Regions from separate parts of the Shewanella inventionis genome, predicted to be linked through region 1. Evidence: predicted binding sites of a transcription regulator. Region 1 holds the regulator's gene; each other region holds the start of a gene.

Region 1 (5,090 bases):
CGGTCATATCAATGACGTAGTTCAATCTTTCTTTAGCGTCCGGAATTTCGGTGTTGGCTAATTCAGATAAACGATTATCGATTTGAAAATCTTTGAGGGCGCTGTGTAATTGGCGAGTGAGCTTACCCACTTCTTCAAACAACTCGCGTTGTAGTGGAGAAGCGAGCTCTCTAATTATGTCGTCAGCTTTATCTTGCTCTCCCGCCGATAGCAGTTCAACAAGTTGCTGGGCCTGTTCGAGAGTGATTAACCCCGATAATGATGCCTGCATGACTTATCCTTGCTTATCCGAGACGTTCAAAGATTTTATCTAACTTTTCTTTTAACGTGGCGGCGGTAAAAGGTTTTACAACATATCCATTCACACCGGCTTGGGCTGCCGCAATGATTTGTTCGCGCTTAGCTTCAGCGGTCACCATCAAAACAGGTAGGTGTTTAAGTGAATCATCTGCACGGATAGCTTTGAGTAAATCAATACCCTGCATTCCAGGCATGTTCCAGTCGGTTACAACAAAGTCAAAGTCACCTTTTTGTAACATAGGTAGGGCTGTTGAGCCATCATCTGCTTCTTGGGTATTATTAAATCCCAAGTCTCGCAACAAGTTCTTAATGATACGTCTCATTGTTGAAAAATCGTCAACAATAAGAATCTTCATATTCTTGTCCAAGGTTTCCTCCGGTGAGCTGACACTCGTTTGCTCTATAATTAGTTATTATTCTTGTGTCCAATGCTTGAGCTTGGCTTTTAGTCTGAGCATGGCCTGACTTAATATCTGGCTCACTCGTGACTCGCTTACCTCAAGGATGGCACCAATTTCTTTTAAGTTTAGCGCTTCGTCATAATATAACGACAGCACTAAAGCATCTCTTTCTGGCAAGGTTTTGATTGCTTCAACCAGTGCAGATTGGAATTGAGTCTCAGCAAGAGAATCAAATGCTTCATCTGGGGATTCGTCGTTTGTGGTTAACACATCCTGAGAAACACCAAGATCTTCTATGCCTATGATTTTACCGACAGAAACATCATTTAAGATATGATGGTACTCATCGAGAGACATATCAAGTTTTTCAGCAATTTCTGTGTCTCGTGCATCGCGCCCTAGCAGTTGTTCTAGTTCGTCAATAACTTGGGCTACACGGCGATTATTACGATGAACTGAGCGTGGAACCCAGTCACCGCGGCGAATTTCATCTATCATTGCGCCACGAATACGAATGCCAGCAAAGGTTTCAAATTTAGCCCCTTTGCTGCCATCAAATTTTGATGACGCTTCAAGAAGCCCCATCATACCTGCTTGTAATAAATCATCCAGTTGCACTGATGCGGGCAGCCTTGCCAACATGTGATGAGCAATTCTTTTCACCAACGGTGCATACTGTTCAACAATCGATGTTTTATTATCGAACTGAGTATACGCTGCGGCTTTATTCACTCGCTCTCCCCTCTTCAACGGGCTTACGTTGCACTAAACGTTCAACAAAAAACTCTAAATGTCCACCGGGTTGCTGTGGTACAGGCCAAGTCATAATTTTATTGGCCAATCCATGATAAGCAATCGCTGAAGGTGACTTAGGGAAAGCTTCAACAACTAATTTTTGCTTACGAATAGCTTTGCGTAAATTTTCATCAAAAGGAACGGTAGCAACAAGCTCTAACGCCACATCTAAAAATCTATCCGTCACTTTACTGAGTTTAGCAAATAATTCCATGCCTTCGCGTAAACTGCGCACCATATTTGCCACAATTTTGAAGTGGAACACACCGTGCTCACGACTTAAAATTTTAATCAATGCATACGCATCGGTTATCGATGTAGGTTCATCACACACAACGATTAATACATCTTGTGAGGCACGAGAGAAGCTCAGCACCATATCAGAAATACCCGCTGCAGTATCAACAATTAATATGTCAAACTGAGTGCGCATTTCACTAAATGCACGTATTAAGCCCGCATGTTGTGCCTGAGTCAACTCAACCATGGCTTGAGTGCCTGACGTCGCGGGCACAATACCAATGCCTTTAGGTCCTCGAACAATAATATCATCGAGTTCAGCATCACCAGACAATACATGAGATAAATTTTTCTCAGCACGGATCCCTAGCATCACATCAACGTTGGCTAAACCTAAGTCAGCATCAAGCACAAGTACACGTTTGCCTTTTTCGGCCAATGCAACTGCGGTATTAATGGACACACTGGTTTTACCTACCCCGCCTTTACCACCGGATACGGCAATTACTTTAACTTTATCGTTATTTGGTTGATTCATCATACGTAAACCACTTGCTTGATCCCGAGTCATATCTTTACTCAAATGCATAGGCAGTGTCATTTGACCATGCCGTGTCTTGTGACGTTGGTTGTTCTGTTTCGTTTAATGCTGCTAGCGCTTGTTTGGCTAATGCTAATGTATCAGCCACTTTCATGTCTTCTGGCACACGTTGACCGTCGGTCACATAACTCAATGGTAACTCATTTTGAATCAATACGCTCAATGCACCTGCAATTGATACTGATTCATCTAATTTGGTCAAAATTGCGCCCGATAATGGAATACGTTTAAAGTGTTCAACCGCATCTTGCAGAACGCGACGTTGGCCAGTGGCAGACATCACTAAGTAACTGCGGATAGGGATCCTACTATTTGCTGTCAAATTATCAAGTTGTTGATATAGACGCATGTCACGTTGTCCCATACCAGCAGTATCAATTAACACTAGCTTGCGATTTCTAAATTGATACAAAATTTGTTCTAATTCACTTAAATCATGTGCTTGCTTAACAGGGCAGCCCATAATTTTACCATATGTTGCTAACTGCTCATATGCCCCAATACGATAATGATCGGTCGTGATTAATGCCACTTGCTCTGGGCCATGGTGTGCGGCAAAACGCGCGGCAATTTTGGCTAGCGAAGTGGTTTTACCCACACCCGTTGGACCAACAAAAGCAACCACACCACCCCGTTTAACAATATCATCACCTTGGTTATCTAGTAGGTTAGCTAAACTTTGCGGTAAGGCTCTTACTAAATCTGCTGGCGTATAATGTTGGCTTAACCCTGCTAGTTTAGCAGCAACTGCAGGAGAAAACTCAGCCGCCAGTAATTTACTTTCTAACATAGCTCCGACAGGATCTGAACGTTTTTTGTGATCCTTCATTAATGACGAGACTTGATGTGTTAGTAGGCTTCTCAACGATGCCATTTCTTCACGCAGTAAATCCAGCTCAGCTGATTGATTTTTATTCGTTTTATTTGACTTATCAACATGATTTGCAGTTGGAGCACTTTGCGTTGGCTTAGGCGTTTTCGCACCTTGTAATTGGCGCGCCCATTCAGGAAGTTCTGGCTCATCATGACGAGTTGCTGTCATTTGCTGAGTCATGCGGTTATGTTGTTTTTCAAGCAAGGCTTGTAATGAGTCTGCAGCTGGAGGCGGGCTGACTTTTGAATGTGCTTTGACAGCAGGTTTAGCCCCTAGCGATACTTTGTCTTCGCTTACATCCATAAAACTGTTTGTTGGCGCTTGTGAAGCAATTGCGGCTTTTGGCTCGTCATAATCAACTGCGGCAACGATTTCGATGCCGCCAGTCACTTTTTTATTCGACATAATGACAGCGTCAGACCCTAGAGTGTCTTTGACTTGTGCTAATGCTGCACGCATATCTTTGGCAAAAAATCGTTTAATTTTCACGTACGCACCTCTTTAAACTGACGTTATCACTATTGGCCGACTGCAGAAACAATTCTAATTTGCTTCTCATCAGGTATTTCTTGGTAAGAAATCACCCGTAAATTTGGAATAGTGTATTTAACAAATCGTGACAAAGTGGATCTTAGCATACCAGATGTCAATAATATGGCTGGTTGTCCTACCATTTCTTGTTTCTGTGCAGCGTCTAAAAGTGACTGCTGCATGCGTTCTGCAAGGCCTGGTTCAATGTTTGGCCCTTCTCCGCCTGTCGCCTGCATAGACTTATGCAACATCTGTTCCAACTCAGGCGCCAATGTTATGACAGGAATTTCCAGTTCAGGCCCAGAGATCTCCTGGACAATCATCCGTTTAAGCGCAATACGCACCGCGGCTGTCAATACCTCGGTATCATTGCTCTTATTGCCATACTCCAACAAGGTTTGCACTATTGTGCGCAAGTCACGTACCGACACCCCCTCGTTGAGTAAGTTTTGCATCACTTTAACCACAGAGCCTAATGGCATAATGTCAGGAATAAAGCCATCAACCAGCTTAGGAGAATGTTTAGCAAGCATATCCATAAGCTGTTGAACTTCTTCGTAGCCTAATAATTTAGCGGCATTGTTGCTCAGCAATTGGCTAATATGAGTCGCCACTACTGTAGCAGTGTCGACTACGGTATACCCTAATGTTTGAGCATGTTCACGTTGCTCAGGCGCAATCCACACAGCTTCTAAACCAAAAGCAGGATCGCGGGTTTCAATACCATCAAGTTTGCCATAAACCTGACCAGGGTTAATTGCCAATTCGCAATCATTCCTCACTTCAGCTTCACCAACCACAACCCCCATCAAAGAAATACGATAAGCATTGGGCGACAAATCTAGATTGTCACGAATGTGAACTGCTGGCACTAAAAAACCTAACTCTTGAGATAATTTTTTGCGTACACCTTTAATGCGGCCCAATAATTCACCGCCTTGTGATTTATCAACCAGCGGAATTAATCGGTAGCCAACTTCAAGCCCAATGGTGTCTACATGACGAACATCATCCCAGCTTAATTCTTTAGGTTCTTTGTCTTTGATTTCAGCAGGGCCTTTGGTTGCAACAGCTAACGCAGCCTGTTTTTTATCAATGTTCCGCTTATAAACAAAATATGCAGCACCTGCAGTAATAAAAGCGAAGGTTAAAAATGCCACATGAGGCATGCCAGGCACGATCCCCATGATAAACAATAAACCCGCGGCAATGGCTAATGACTTATGATTGTCAAACATCTGACTCATCATCATCTGACCCATGTCACCAGATTCATTTTGGCGCGTGACCATTAAGGCCGCAGCAATCGACAATAGCAAACCCGGTATTTGCGCAACCAGACCATCAC
Region 2 (5,090 bases), 2.3 Mb from region 1:
TTATTGGCACTACGTTAGGTATGCTCATTGCCAATGTGCCTGTGGTGTTAGCAGGGCATTTTAGTGCGAACAAGTTACCTATGGCACTTATTCATCGAGGTTGTGCGCTGATTTTTGCACTGCTTGGTATTGCAACATTAATCTATTAAGTCATGCCCATTTTCGCTGCTATTTTGTAGCACCGTTTTGTTTGTTAATTGAATATTTTGTGCAGTTAACCACATTCTACATACTCGTATTGGTTAAAATATAAACTCAGGTGTTGGTTTTTTACTAGGGAGTGGGTATGAGTATTAAAAAACACGGTTTATCGATAGGCATAAACCGTATCGAGAATGTCTTTTTTGTGACGATAAAAGCCGTAGGAACCTTAACCCACGACGATTATCTGGTGATTACGCCAATGCTTGAAGGCGCCCTTAGCCAAGTTGAACAGCCTAAAGTGAGCTTATTGTTAGATGCCACTGAGCTTGAAGGTTGGGAGCTACGTGCTGCATGGGACGACTTGCAATTAGGGTTAAAACACCAGTCCGAATTTGAACGTGTTGCTGTTTTAGGTAATAAACACTGGCAAGAGTGGGCGGCCAAAATGGGCAGCTGGTTTATGTCAGGTGAAATGAAGTATTTTGAAGACCAAAATGATGCACTAAAGTGGTTACGTTACTAAACTTAAATTTATTTAAAACAAAAACCTAGCATTAATTGTTAGGTTTTTTATGCATGTTTTCTTTATGCGGTGGTATTAATGTTATGACCACTATTACCTACGGGCTGTGGTGCAGGCGCAGCTGCTTCAATTAATTGTAGCGCCATTTGGCCTTCTACTTTTTGCTGTTCTTTTGCCATTACAGCTACTTTCAAACTGTTACCTGAATCAATAGTTGTTGGCATTGATGATGGAGCATTTACACTGATTGACATCATTTATCCTCTAGTTTTAACGTCGTTTACCTTTATCGGCACCATTGAGCAAAACTTGAACATTAAGAATTATAGCGCATATTGATAGGTATTACATTGCGCGCAATTAATGTGTGATATAATTCATGCTTAATAAACTATAGCTATGATTATTTGTTAGTTGAGTAAAGCCAATGTCTACTAAAAATGCTGCCAACCCATTAGCACTAGAAAACCAAGTGTGCTTTTCACTTTATAGTGCCACTAATGCAATGATCCGAGCTTATCGGCCGTTGCTCGATGAGTTATCACTGACCTATCCGCAATACCTCGTGATGATGGTGTTATGGCAAGAGCCAGGTATTAGCGTAAAAACCTTAGGTGAAAAACTGCATCTTGATTCTGGTACCTTAACGCCACTCCTAAAGCGATTAGAGACAAAAGAGTTAGTTAGTCGTGGCCGCAGTGAATTAGATGAGCGAGTGCGGGTATTGCACGTGACAGATGCTGGCCGACAATTACACCAACAGGCGTTATCCATTCCTGAGCAAATGCGCTGTAAAGTCGGGGGGACATTGGAGGAGTTAGCGCAATTAAAACAATTGTGTGATCACGCTTTTGCCATGCTTAACTCAGGTGAGGCAACAAGCTGTGAAATGTGAATATTTTCAACGAGGTGATTGCTTATCATGTCGTAATATTGTGCAGCCAATGGCACAGCAAATTGACACAAAGCAACAGCATCTTATTAAGTTGTTTGGTGAGTTAAAGGTCCAAAAATGGCTGCCGCCAGTATTGAGCGCTGAGTCTGGTTTTCGTAACAAGGCAAAAATGGTGGCGTTAGGTGCAGCACATCAACCCATTTTAGGTTTGGTTAACCCACAAGGTGAGGCTGTTAGTTTATGTGATTGCAGCTTGTATCCGCATGATATGCAAACGCTGCTGCATCGATTAGAGCGTTTTGTGCAGCAAGCAGGGCTACCGCCGTATCGGGTAGACAAAGCCAAGGGTGAACTTAAGTATATTTTACTGACACGCAGCCAAAAACAAGGGCAGTTTATGTTGCGCTTTGTGATGCGCAGCGAACAAGCGATAGCTAGGATTGAACGCGAGTTACCGCAGCTTTTACAGGAGTTTCCAGCTATAGCGTTGGTGTCTGTTAATATACAACCTGTGCATATGGCGATATTAGAAGGCGAGCAAGAAATCTTTTTAACTGAAGCGACGCGGTTAGAAGAGCAATTTAATCATGTACCGCTGTATATACGCCCTAAGAGCTTTTTTCAAACCAATCCAGAGGTAGCATCACAGCTATATCAAACCGCCCGTGAATGGGTGGCAGAATTTAACCCAAGCTATATATGGGATTTGTTTTGTGGTGTGGGGGGATTTGGTCTGCATTGTGCCGACAAACATATACGCTTAACGGGTATTGAAATAGAGGCCGAGGCGATTGAATGCGCTAAAATGTCGGCTGCAAAAATGGGGTTAACCAATGTTGATTTCAGTGCACTAGACTCAACAACCTTTGCTCAAGGGCAAGCTTCGCAAGATAAACCAGATTTAATTATCGTCAACCCCCCTAGACGCGGTTTAGGTGAGGCGTTGTGCCGTTCATTAAGCGAATTTGCGCCTAGGGCTATAGTCTACTCGAGTTGCAACCCTAACTCATTGATCAGTGATTTGGCGCTAATTTCAGGGTATCAAATCACCAAGGTGCAGCTATTTGATATGTTTGCGCACACGGACCATTTTGAAGTATTAGTCATGCTAGAAAAGTTGTAAGTAAAAAATCAATGTTTTAGGTTGAGCATGCTTTTTGGCGTTATCGACGTTTATAAAGGCAACACAACGTCTTAGCCTAATGGCCTTGTTCATAAAATTGTCACTTTTATGTCATAACATGATTTTTCTATATAAAAAGGATGCGGGTAATGTGGCAGATATTCAGTCGTTTTTTAGCGTTAGGCTTAATCAGTTTTGGTGGTCCGGCTGCACATATTGGCTATTTTAGAAAAGCATTTGTTGACGATTTACAGTGGCTTGACGGCAAGCAATACGCCAGTTTTGTCGCCTTAAGTCAGTTTATGCCTGGGCCAGGGTCTAGCCAGGTTGGTTTTGCTATTGGTTATCATAAGGGTGGCTTATTAGGCGGCTTAGCGGCCTTTTTAGGCTTTACCTTACCGTCTTTTTTACTGTTATTTTTGTTGGCCGTTACCAGTGCACAATGGTTAGAGATTACCGCAGTACAAGGATTGATCCACGGTTTAAAATTGCTTGCAGTTGTGGTAGTGGCAGACGCGACATTGTCCATGTTTAGTCAGTTTTGTCAGCGTAAAACCGCTAAAGTGTTAATGGCAGCCACAGCGGTTGCCATTATGCTTTTGCCATCAATGCTAATGCAAATTGGCGTATTAATTGTGGCGGCCATAGTGGGGGTCATAGTCCTCACTCGCGGTGAAGATATTGTCCCAGAAAACCCACCCATCTCGCTTGATTACCCCTGGCTTATTTTGTTTATTTTGTGTTTAAGTAGTTCACTGTTTTTAATTGGCCAAGATGACAGTTTGTGGCAAGTTTTTGCGCAGTTTTTTCAAGTTGGTAGTCTCGTGTTTGGTGGTGGTCATGTGGTGCTGCCGTTACTAGAAGCCAGCGTGGGCGAATACATTACCCCAGATAGATTTTTGACAGGCTATGCGCTTGCTCAGGCCATACCAGGGCCTATGTTTACTCTGGCCACCTTTTTAGGTGCAGACATGTGGCTAGAATCTCCTATACTCGGCGCTATTGTGGCTACCTTGGCGATATTTTTACCGGGTTTTTTACTCATGTTAGTAGGCCTAAAAAGTTGGCATTCAATCAGTCAGCGTCCTCACATTGCTGGTGCATTAGCTGGGGTCAATGCCGCCGTAGTCGGGCTATTGCTAGCTGCCTTGTATCAGCCAGTATTTACCAGTGCGGTGAAAATGCCTGTAGATATGGCCATGGTGGTTATTGGCTTTAGTATATTAAAAGTGTTTAAGCTGGGTATTGTTTGGCTTGTTATCGGTTTTGCCTCTTTGGGCGCCATACTCACATTGATATAGTGTTATTTTAATGTGGTTGTTTTTGCGACACGTTTCACTTAATTCATGTGCAAAGTTTGGCTAGATGTTGTAAACATCTATACTGAATAGATTATTACAACAAAAGGCTGACTGCTATGCCCAAATCCTCCCTTCGCAATAAACTTTTGGGGTTGTCATTAATCCCTTTGTCGTTAATTTTAGCTGTATTGTTGGGTCTATTTTATGTGAATGAAGGCAAGTCTTTAGAAAATGATATTGCTCAATTTCGTGGGGAGTTAATTACAGAAAGAAAAACCCAACTCGCAGAAGCAACTGAAATAGCCCAAGGCGTTGTTGAGTATCAACTCGCCTTGGGTAGCAAAGGTGACGTTAACCAAGCATTACGCGGTTTGAAATTTGGTAGCGCAGGTTATTTCTTTATATACGATGATACTGGAAAAAATATTTTCCATGCCACTATGCCTGAGCTCGAAGGCCAAAATAAAATCGATATGGCTGACCCCAATGGCACCAAAATTATTGTTGGGTTATTAAATGCTGCAAAATCTGGTGATGGCATATTTTCCTACTTTTATAAAAAACCAGGCACTGAACAGTTAATCGAAAAACTGGGTTATGCCGTTATGGTGCCTAATACCAACTGGATGTTGGGTACTGGTGCTTATATTGACGATATAGAGCAAGCCATTGCCAAGTTTCATGATGAAAAAGCAGAGCGCATGAATAACAAGGCGTTGATGTTTTTGCTGATGGCGCTCGGCTTAACAGGTATTACCGCATTTGTGGTTGTTGTTATGGCGCACAAGCTAGTTGTGCCGATCCAAAATATGGCTAATTCCCTTAACGACATAGCTAAAGGTGAAGGCGATTTAACCAAGCGTTTAGATGTGACCAGTGAAGATGAAATTGGCCAGCTAGGTAGCGCTTTTAATTTATTTGTCGACAAGCTGCAGCATATTATTAGTGATGTTGCTGGTGCGACAGATAGGGTTAAGCACGGTGCGCAAAGTATCAGTGGTCAAACGGTTTCAATGACTGAGCAACTATACAGTCACAACAATGAAATTGATCAAATTGTAACCGCAATTACTGAAATGTCGGCAACAGCAAATGATGTTGCCC
Region 3 (5,090 bases), 890 kb from region 1:
CTTAGTATCGAAGATGGTATTGCGCATGTATGTTTAAATCGCCCAAGTAAAATTAATGCACTCAGTTACGATATGTTTGTTGCCATTGATAAAGTGATAAAAAAGTTGAGGGGCGATAAAGGTGTTAATGCTGTGATCTTGTCTGGTGCTGAGGGTAATTTTTGTTCAGGGTTAGATGTAAAAAGTGTGGCTAACTCACCGAGCAAAGCGATGAAGTTATTATTTAAATGGCTTCCTGGTAATGCCAATTTGGCGCAACGAGTGTCTATTGGTTGGCAACGTTTACCTATCCCTGTTATTGCGGTGCTCGAAGGCTGCTGCTACGGAGGTGGTACACAAATTGCCCTTGGTGCAGATATTCGTATTGCCAGTCCTGATTGTAAATTATCGATTATGGAAGCGAAATGGGGGTTAGTCCCTGATATGGCGGGTTTAGTGGCTTTACGGCAAGTCATGCCTAAAGATAAAGCGTTATTACTGACTTACACTGCAGACATTTTGACAGCAGGGCAAGCGCTTGAGCTAGGTTTGATCAGTCAAGTCTGTGAAACGCCTTATGAAACCGCTGTGACGTTAGCTCGTAAAATTATGCTGACCTCTCCTGATGCAAATGCGGCAATAAAGCGCTGTATTAATCAAAGCTGGACGGGGTCGATTCGCTGTTTGTTAGCACGCGAATCATTGAGTCAAATTAGATTGTTGGCGGGTAAAAACCGTGTCATCGCCGCAATTAGGCAAACCAAAAATCCTGATAAAGCCTATCAGTCTAGGCAGTCCTGGTGGTAATGCTATGGCATAACCTCGGCTCAGCAGATGAGTTGAGGTGTTTCACTCAGTATTTACATGACTCATTACCTGCCAATAACTGTTCTGGAGAAACCTTCAATTTGATTAAGCGCCTCTTCCCAACCACTTTGGTTTGTAAAGTCTAAACTCATTTGATATTGGCGGTAATAGCGCGCAGGCTTGACTTGGTTGTAATTCAGCCTCGTTGAGGCTTCGGTTATTGAAATGGGGTGCGCATCGCGAGATTGTATATCAAGGATCGGCAGTGACATTGTTACGAGTTGTTCGGCAATGGATTTGCGCTGACTTTGAGGATCGATTAAATATTCAAATTCGCGGTAAGGATTCACAACCACAAACACATCCGGTATTGGAATTTTTTTATCGTACAGTAAATTAGTTACCATGCCTGCACTGTCATCAATGGCGACCAGAATATTTGCACCAGGAAATAAACTGATGGTTGAGCCGAGTTGGTTGATTGCTTCACTTAGCGAGGCTTGCTGAAAATTACGTAATTCGAGCAATTGTTCTGACGTGTATTTAGGCGTGCTTTTGTTGGTGTTAACGGTGATTTGTTCATTACCTGCTTGGCTGATATCTTCAGGTTTAGTGGCGTAGTTTGGTCGATATAGTCCTTTTGCTGGTGTTAAACTGATACTGGCCCAGCCACGTTGGTTAATGTGTGTGCGCAGATAACTAGCCAGCCCGTTAGCGTCAGCATTGGTGTCAGATGGGCCAACTATAGTGACAGAACCAAATTGTTTTTTACTTTGCCAAGAACGCACCAGTACTTCAGATTGTTTACCATCGATCGTAATAAATTTTATTTCATTACTGTTTACATGAGCATATTTTTGCTGGGCACTTGCATTTGGTGCCAGTGCCCACATTCCTAATATGATAATGAATATATGGCAAACATGTTTTATGTTCACAAAAACCTCACTCACGGCAAGCACAACCCATAATTTAATAACAATAATGCCCTGAAAACAGGGCATTATCAAAGCACTAAATATTATCTTGTCATCAAAGTGTTTACACGTGGCTCACTAATACCATGCGAATGGCGTCAAGCTGTAATTGGCTATTGTCCATGTAACCCGTTAACTCGACCATTTGATTGCGAATATAGTCTAGCTCATCTTCGCGAATGTTCGGGTTAACGGCTTTGAGCGCTTCAAGTCGTTCAAGCTCACCGGTTAATTGCTGGGTCATTTTAGCACGAGCGTTGGTGACTAAATCACCAAGTGCTTGTTTTGCATGCTCTTCACCGTTTGCAAATAGCGGATGCAATATTGGCTGTGATGCATTGACCAGCTTACTGGCAATATGACGATTAACCGCACTGAGTTGTTTATCAAAGCTGGCATAATCGACTTTATCGGCCATGTTGAGGCCGTTTTTATCGAGCAATACGCGAATGGGCGTAGGCGGTAAATAACGGTACAACTGTGTTGATTTAGGTGCCGATGCATCAGCCATGTAGATCAGTTCTAAAAACAATGTGCCTGCAGGCAGTGCTTTGTTTTTAAGAATGGCTACGCTAGTGGTACCAGTTTCTGAGCCGGTGATTAAATCTAGACCTGTTTGCACTAATGGATGTTCTTGCGAAATAAACGCAATATCATCGCGGGACAAGGCGGTATTTCGATCAAAGGTGACTGTGACACCGTCTTCATGTAACCCCGGATACGTAGGGAACATCATGTGCTCGCTTGGTCGCAAAATAATCGAGTTTTCACCGCGATCTTCTTGATCAACACCAATAATGTCCCATAAACGGATCACTGATCCAATTAATTGGGTGTCGTTGTCGCTGTCTGACAAGCGTTGGATTAACGCATTAGCACGCTCGCCACCATGCGAGTTGATTTCGAGCAGCTTATCACGGCCTTGCTCCATGGCATGCTTGAGTTCTTTATAACGATGTTGCGTATGGTTAAGTAATTGCACCATGGCATCTTCGTCATCGTTGCTGAGCACGTTGATGAGTTCATCGGCAAATTCACCAAACAGAACATGACCACTTGGGCAGGTTAATTCAAATGAATTAAGCCCTTCGTGATACCAACGCATTAAACGCTCTTGCGCTGTGTCGCGTAAGTAGGGTAAATGTATTTGAATATCGTTTTGTTGGCCAATTCGGTCTAAACGACCAATACGCTGCTCAAGTAAATCTGGGTTGAGCGGTAAGTCAAATAGCACTAAGTGGCTTGCAAATTGGAAGTTACGTCCTTCAGAGCCGATTTCAGAGCAAATTAGTGCCTGTGCACCGCCTTCTTCTTGGGCAAAGTAAGCACCGGCTTTATCACGCTCAATGATCGACATGCCTTCGTGGAATACGGTGGCTTGGATCCCTTCGCGGGTACGTAAGGCTTCTTCAAGGCTTAATGCTGTTTCTGCCTGGCTGGCAATGATGAGCACTTTTTTGCTGCGATGCGATTTTAAAAATTCAATTAACCAATCTACGCGTGGGTCAAACTTCCACCAACTGGCACTGTCGTTTTCAAAGGCTTGGTAAAGCTTTTCAGGGCTTAGGGCTTGTATTGCTTTAGCCTGAGCTGTTTTCGCGCTGCCCATCATGGCATTAACCCGCTCGGCGGTAACGTATTGCTCTGGCATTTCTTGCGGGTAGGCATTAAAGAAACGCTTAGGGAAACCTTTTACCGAGGCGCGGCTGTTACGGTAAAGTACGCGGCCTGTACCGTGGCGGTCGAGTAACTCTTGTAATAGCTCTTGGCGGGCCGCTTGTTGTAACTCGCTATCGACATCTTTTGACTGGATTAAGCGAATGCTTGGTTCAATGTCTTTTTCGCTGAGTAACTCGGTTAAACTATTAATCGCACTGTCGGGCAATTTGCTGTCTTTACTTAATGCTTCTGCAGCATCGGCGACGTCTTTGTAGCTTGACTCTTCAGCTAAAAATGCGTCGTAATCGTAAAAACGATCAGGGTCGAGCAAACGTAAACGCGCAAAGTGGCTTTGATGGCCTAATTGATCTGGCGTTGCGGTAAGTAATAAAACACCCGGTACCACTTCACTTAATGACTCAACGATTTGATAGGCGCGGCTTGGTGCGTCTTCAGACCACTCTAGGTGATGCGCTTCGTCGACGACCATTAAGTCCCAATCTGCATCTAAGGCTTGCTCTAGGCGCTTTTTCTTACGCAGTAGGTCAAGTGAGCAAATGATCAATTGTTCAGTATAAAACGGGTTGTCATTGTCAGCGTAGGCTTCAACGCAGCGGTCTTCATCAAATACAGAAAAACGCAAGTTAAAGCGGCGCAGCATTTCAACTAACCATTGATGGCGCAGTGTGTCTGGCACAATAACTAAAATACGCTCAGCACGACCGGTTAATAACTGCTGATGAATAATCAAACCCGCTTCAATGGTTTTACCTAAGCCGACTTCATCGGCCAGTAATACACGCGGTGCATAACGACGGCCAACTTCGTGGGCAATCCACTGCTGATGAGCAATCAAACCAACACGCGGGCCTTGTTGCCCCAGTAAATCTGATGTGGCTAGTTTATGGCGTAATAGCTGGCATTGGTAACGTACACCAAAGCGCTCTAAGCGATCAATTTGTCCTGCAAACAAGCGGTCTTGTGGCTTATTAAAACGAATATTATGGCTGAGCATTGTTTCGCGCAGGCTAACGTTTTCTTGAGTGTCGCTGTGGATACCGTGGTAGATCACCAGTTGGTTTTTCTCTTCAACTTCATTGATGGTGATGCTCCAACCTTCACCACTTTCAACGGTGTCTCCAGGGTTAAAGATAACCCGAGTTAAGGGGGCTTCACTGCGAGAAAACATCCGGTTTTCTCCAGTGGCAGGGAACAGCAGCGTAACCATGCGGCCTTCAATTTGAACGACGGTTCCTAATCCGAGCTCCGACTCGGTATCACTAATCCAGCGTTGACCTAAAGCAAAAGGCATCTTTTATTCTCTATTTGAAGCGGGGGAAACAAAAAGGGGGCGTATGTTAAACCAAACCCATGCAGATTGAAATTCTAGCATCGATTTATCTGTTAGTTGGGTGTTTTTACAACAAAGTGACATTTGGCTGTCACATTGACGTCATAGTGTTTAGGGGCTGCTAACCTTTTATGGGTAATAAGGCGTGAATATTTTATTGAGTTATTGGGCAGCCAATGTCATAGTTATTTTAGGTAAGTCGGTTGCTAAAGATGACTGCCTGTTTTCAATAATGAAGTAAATTATCCTTTTATGTTAAGCGTTTAAGTCGATACATTGACATCAATTGATTGAGAGCACACTGGAGGCGCCATGGA
Region 4 (5,090 bases), 1.8 Mb from region 1:
CAATCTCTACGACGTAATCGGGATAGTCCGGCAAATGTGATAAATTAGCCTGGAGGCTCACCCCTATGTTCAACTTAAAAATAATTGCTACGTTAATTCTGACATCCATCATTGGATTTACTACTGCACAAGCAACAGAGTTAGAGCCTATCAACATGAGTGATTTGCATGCAGAATTATCTCAAAGCATTGAAGCGATGAAAGTTGACATCAATGATGATGTTAACAGCATTTTAGTTGCAGACAATGAAGAAGCACAAAAAACTTCTGAAGCTATTCAAGCAAACTAATTTTTAGCGAGATATGCAGACAATAAAAAACCGCATTAAATGCGGTTTTTTATTGTCTGTAAGTTTTTATTGTCTGTAAATAATCAACCAATCAATAACGTCATCGGCATTATTGATTGGCGTTATGCTTATGGACGGTAAACTTTAACGTTGGTATAACCCTGCTCAATTAAATACAACGCTTGCAATTTACTCATCACACCGCGATCACAATAGAGAAGATAAGTTTTGCTCTTGTCTAAATCAGCAAACTGAGTCGCTAATTTAAAAAATGGAATAGCTTTCACCGTCACGTTGTCTAATTCTAACGGTTTACGTTCTTCTTCTTCAGGTGCGCGTACATCAATAACAATCTCGCCAGAAGCCACGTCTTTAACCGTTTCTGTTTCAGTAACCTGCTTATTCATTTCAGCTTCAATATCGCGAATGTCCATCACCACAGCGGCATCAACAACACGGTCGATTAAATCCTCAGAGAATTTAAGCTCTTCTTTTTCTACTTTAGATAAAATTGCTTTCACGGTTGGTTTTTGTGAAATGACACCACAATATTCAGGAATAGATTTAGCAAAATCTTCAGTGCCAATCAAACGGCTCTGATTAATGATATCTTGTTTATCCATTGCAATCAGCGGGCGCAAAATCAATAAATCAGTACTGCGGTCAATCACGTTCAGGTTGGTTAATGTCTGGCTTGATACTTGGCCTAAACTTTCGCCTGTCACTAACGCTTGGATCCCAAATTTGTCAGCAATACGCGTTGCAGCGCGCATCATCATCCGCTTTAACACTACGCCCATTTGGCCATTATCAATACGTTCAAGAATTTCAGCCACGACAGGCTCAAACGGCACAGACACAAAACGTACCTTGTGAGATTCACCATACGTTTTCCACAAATGGTAAGCCACTTGCTTTACGCCAATCTCGTGCTGTGCACCACCAAGATTGAAAAAGCAGTAATGAGTACGGGCGCCTTTTTTAATAAACTGGAAACTCGATACGCCTGAGTCAAAACCACCAGAAATAAGTGATAACACGTCTTCTTGAGTCGCCATAGGAAAACCTCCCAGACCAGGAATACGACGCTCAACCATGTACAATTTGTCTTGATCAATTTCAAGATTCACTGTTACGTCAGGATTTTTAAGTTTTACACCAAGCGCGTCAGTGTGTTGGTTTAATCCGCCGCCAACATAACGTTCAACTTCAATAGAGTTAAAATCATGATTTCCTGAACGCTTAACCCGCACACAAAAGGTTTTACCCGCGATTTCATCGCGGTATTTAGGCAATACTTGCTGGTATATGTGATCAATTGAATCAAAAGCGTATTCACTCACCTGCACGACATGAGCAATCCCCGGAATACAGCCTAAACGTTCAGCAAACGCGTCGACTAACTCAGGCTTATTGTCTGGTACTTTCACTAAAATACGATCATATAAACGTTGTACCTTGGCTTCTTCATCAACCTTTTTCAGTACATTACGAATATTGGTTTCGAGCATTTTGGTAAAACGCATTCTTACCGACTTACTCTTCATCATTATTTCAGGGTATAGCTTTACAATAAACTTCATGGGGTTTCCGCAGGCATAACTTATCCCTTAGCACAGACAAAATGTGGTTAGCTAAAAGGAATTGTAATACGTTGATTATAAATTGAAAAAACAGCTTACAGATTTGATACATAACGGTTTATTGATAAACCAAAGCAAAAGCGTAAGCAATAATTCGCGGATTATACCAAAAGCTGACTATTAACCAAACATATTCACCAGTTAATCATTCATTTTGTGCAGACTATACGGTTAATAAACATTCTTATAACAAAAAAGCGCAACCTATTCAGGTTGCGCTTTTTGTTAGTAAGCAATCTTACTGCTCTACGGTTATCTCATTTGATTCTTTAGCTTTACCTTGCTCAATGGAAATTTCAACTCGGCGGTTTCGAGTTCGATTCTCATTGGTGTCATTGGGTACTAGCGGCCGATTTGACGCCTCACCGACAACCTTCATTCGAGTTTCATCAAACCCAGATACACGTCTTAATTCATCTGCAACAGCAACTGCACGTTGGCTCGATAGCTCCCAGTTAGAACTGTATAACTCGTTACTAATGTGGGCGCCATCAGTATGGCCAGATACCGTCACAATACCAGGAACATCTTTAAGTAACGTACCAATAGAGCGAACAATAGGTTTAAATTTAGGTTGTAAAAAACCAGAACCAGAAGCGAACGAGCCTTTTTCACGAATGCGAATAATAATTTGTTGGCCCAGTGATTCAATTTCAATGGCACCATCAACGATTTCTTCGTTGAGCTTTTCAGCCATTTTTTTCACTTGTTCATTAATATTTTCTTGTGCAGAAGCGGCATCTTTTTTCACAGCCTCAGCTTCTTGCTGCGCCGTTGCAGCTGCATTACCACCACGTTGATCACCACTTTGCTTTTGAGTGCCACCCGCGCTGTCTTCCTCGCCGGCTTGATATTCAATCGTCGGTTGGGTCATTTCGTTAGTCTGCTGATTAATAATCTCAATCGGCGTGGGATCGGGTCTACCAGGACGAAACTCAAGTGCAATCACCGATGTTCCTTTAGGAATATCTTTCACTTCAACTTTGTTTTGCACCCCAAATGCGTACTTCATCGAGCCTGCAATTTGCTTAAACTTCATGACGTCCATTTCGGAAAACGCCAGCAATAAAACGAAGAAACACATAAGTAGCGACATTAAGTCAGCAAAGGTTGCCAGCCACATAGGGGCGCCAGCCGGTGGACAATCACACTTGGCCTTAGCCATGAGTTACTCTCCGTCCGTTGTATCAATTTTGCGTTGTTTCTCTGCAAGGTAGTTCTTTAGAAAACCTTCAATAACTCGAGGGTTTTGTCCATCTTGAATCGCCAATACAGCATCCATAATTAAATTACGGTTCAACAGTTCTTCGCCCATGCGCAGTGACAATTTATCGGCCATAGGTATCGCAATCATGTTTGCAATAACAGCACCGTAAAGCGTGGTTAACAACGCAACCGCCATGGAAGGACCAATGGATTTAGGGTCATCCATGTTTGACAACATTGCGACTAAGCCTACAAGTGTACCAATCATCCCCATAGCTGGAGCAACATCGCCCATGGCCTTAAAGATACCAATACCAGTTTTGTGGCGGTCCTCAGTTAAGGCAATGTCTTTTTCTAGCGCATTACGCACAACATCACCATCATGACCGTCCACCAACATATCAACGGCTTTTTGCATAAAAGTATTCGTAATGACCGCTTCTTCTAAGGCTAAAAAGCCGCCTTTACGAGCTGCATCGGCCATGGTGATAGATTGTTCAATCAAGTCTTCAGGCTTATCTATTTTAAACATAAAGGCTTTCATGCCGATCTTTATCGAACCTAAAAATTGCTTTAGGTTAAACTTCATCATCACAACAAATAAGGAGCCAGCAACAACAATCAAAATAGATGGGACATCAATAAATAAACCAATACCACCACTGGTCACCATTGCACCAATAATAAACGCAAACGCGCCGATAATACCTATTAGGGTAGCTAAATCCACAACCTCTCCTCAATCGCAGTGATGACTCTGCTTTATTGTGCGCTTTATAAGTGCAATTTATAATGACGTTTTAGCACGTTTAACTTCGATAATAAGCAATCTTAAGCTCAATCGTTATGCATTATTGCAAAAGTTGCAATACTCTCTTTAAATAACATGATGGTATCAATCTAACAGCAGTTTACGCTATTGATTGAAAATCTTAACTCTTTATCGGACAAAGTCAGCTCAAGTTTAGCCCGTTTTTAAGGTTTCTAAAAAAAATTCAACAACAAAGCGTGCTGTTGAGCAAATAACCAGCGACTGTATTTGACCGATACGCTGGGCTGATATACCTTGTCACACGCGCCGAGAGAGGAATAATAACCGTGGCTAAAAAACCAGAAAATCTCAGTTTTGAACAATCTTTGACAGAACTCGAAACTATTGTAGCTCACTTAGAGCAAGGTGAAGTCTCACTAGATGACGCGCTCAAACAATTTGAACGCGGTATTACCTTAGTGCGCCAGAGCCAAACTAAGCTAGAACAAGCCCAACAAAAAGTGTCTATTTTATTAAATGAAAATGATGTTGATTTAGCACCATTTTCAGTCGAAAGTGAATAATCGTCAATCCTTTAGGTTGAATTATAGGTCTTGATACGTGTTAGCTGAAGCGATAAAAACTTACCAAAAACGAGTTGATGCTGTACTGAATGAGCATTTAAATCAACTTGATGCTGCCGCGCCTCACCTAAAAGCGGCCATGTTGCATGGCGCCTTATTAGGCGGTAAACGTATTAGACCTTTTTTGGTTTACAGTGTCGGTGACATGCTAGGTGTCAATATTGACGCTCTGGACAAAGCTGCTGCGGCAATTGAATGTATTCATGCTTATTCATTAATACACGATGACTTACCCGCAATGGACAATGATGCGCTCCGTCGTGGTCAGCCGACCGTTCATGTTGCCTTTGATGAGGCTACTGCCATTTTAGCCGGTGATGCCTTGCAAACTCTAGCGTTTGAGATTATTACCGCGCCATGTGAAACACTAACCGCAAGCCAACAATTAGCCATGGTAAGTGCGTTAGCCAAAGCATCGGGTTATCAAGGAATGTGTGGTGGCCAGGCGATTGATCTTAGCGCCACCAATCACAGTATAAATTTACAACGCTTAACAGAATTACATAATAAAAAAACAGGTGCTTTGATTAGTTGTGCCGTTGAACTTGCATTAATA

The links. The regulator FliA, encoded in region 1, starts transcription of late flagellar genes. The targets are predictions, from matches to a motif close to CTAAAGNTNNNNNNNNNNNNGCCGATA.
Region 2: K8B83_RS20440 (cytoplasmic protein) is a predicted target of FliA. The motif match lies at 955-981, and genes of this name have one in related genera.
Region 3: K8B83_RS05280 (DUF3530 family protein) is a predicted target of FliA. The motif match lies at 1,736-1,762, and genes of this name have one in related genera.
Region 4: pomA (flagellar motor protein PomA) is a predicted target of FliA. The motif match lies at 4,081-4,107, and genes of this name have one in related genera.

The regions. Positions count from the first base shown of each region.
Region 1 covers NZ_CP082926.1:2,034,508-2,039,597, reverse strand. The annotation lists gene K8B83_RS09230 (protein phosphatase CheZ) at 1-271, opposite strand, end outside; gene cheY (chemotaxis response regulator CheY) at 285-668, opposite strand; gene K8B83_RS09220 (RNA polymerase sigma factor FliA) at 714-1,433, opposite strand; gene K8B83_RS09215 (MinD/ParA family protein) at 1,426-2,307, opposite strand; gene flhF (flagellar biosynthesis protein FlhF) at 2,312-3,700, opposite strand; gene flhA (flagellar biosynthesis protein FlhA) at 3,730-5,090, opposite strand, start outside.
Region 2 covers NZ_CP082926.1:4,542,898-4,547,987, reverse strand. The annotation lists gene K8B83_RS20450 (TMEM165/GDT1 family protein) at 1-149, shown strand, start outside; gene K8B83_RS20445 (SpoIIAA family protein) at 287-667, shown strand; gene K8B83_RS20440 (cytoplasmic protein) at 730-921, opposite strand; gene K8B83_RS20435 (MarR family winged helix-turn-helix transcriptional regulator) at 1,095-1,562, shown strand; gene rlmC (23S rRNA (uracil(747)-C(5))-methyltransferase RlmC) at 1,552-2,685, shown strand; gene chrA (chromate efflux transporter) at 2,835-3,986, shown strand; gene K8B83_RS20420 (methyl-accepting chemotaxis protein) at 4,103-5,090, shown strand, end outside.
Region 3 covers NZ_CP082926.1:1,147,031-1,152,120, forward strand. The annotation lists gene K8B83_RS05275 (crotonase/enoyl-CoA hydratase family protein) at 1-786, shown strand, start outside; gene K8B83_RS05280 (DUF3530 family protein) at 852-1,724, opposite strand; gene rapA (RNA polymerase-associated protein RapA) at 1,828-4,734, opposite strand; gene K8B83_RS05290 (PhoH family protein) at 5,086-5,090, shown strand, end outside.
Region 4 covers NZ_CP082926.1:3,867,946-3,873,035, forward strand. The annotation lists gene K8B83_RS17270 (hypothetical protein) at 66-290, shown strand; gene thiI (tRNA uracil 4-sulfurtransferase ThiI) at 419-1,873, opposite strand; gene K8B83_RS17280 (flagellar motor protein MotB) at 2,172-3,098, opposite strand; gene pomA (flagellar motor protein PomA) at 3,102-3,869, opposite strand; gene xseB (exodeoxyribonuclease VII small subunit) at 4,238-4,474, shown strand; gene ispA ((2E,6E)-farnesyl diphosphate synthase) at 4,512-5,090, shown strand, end outside.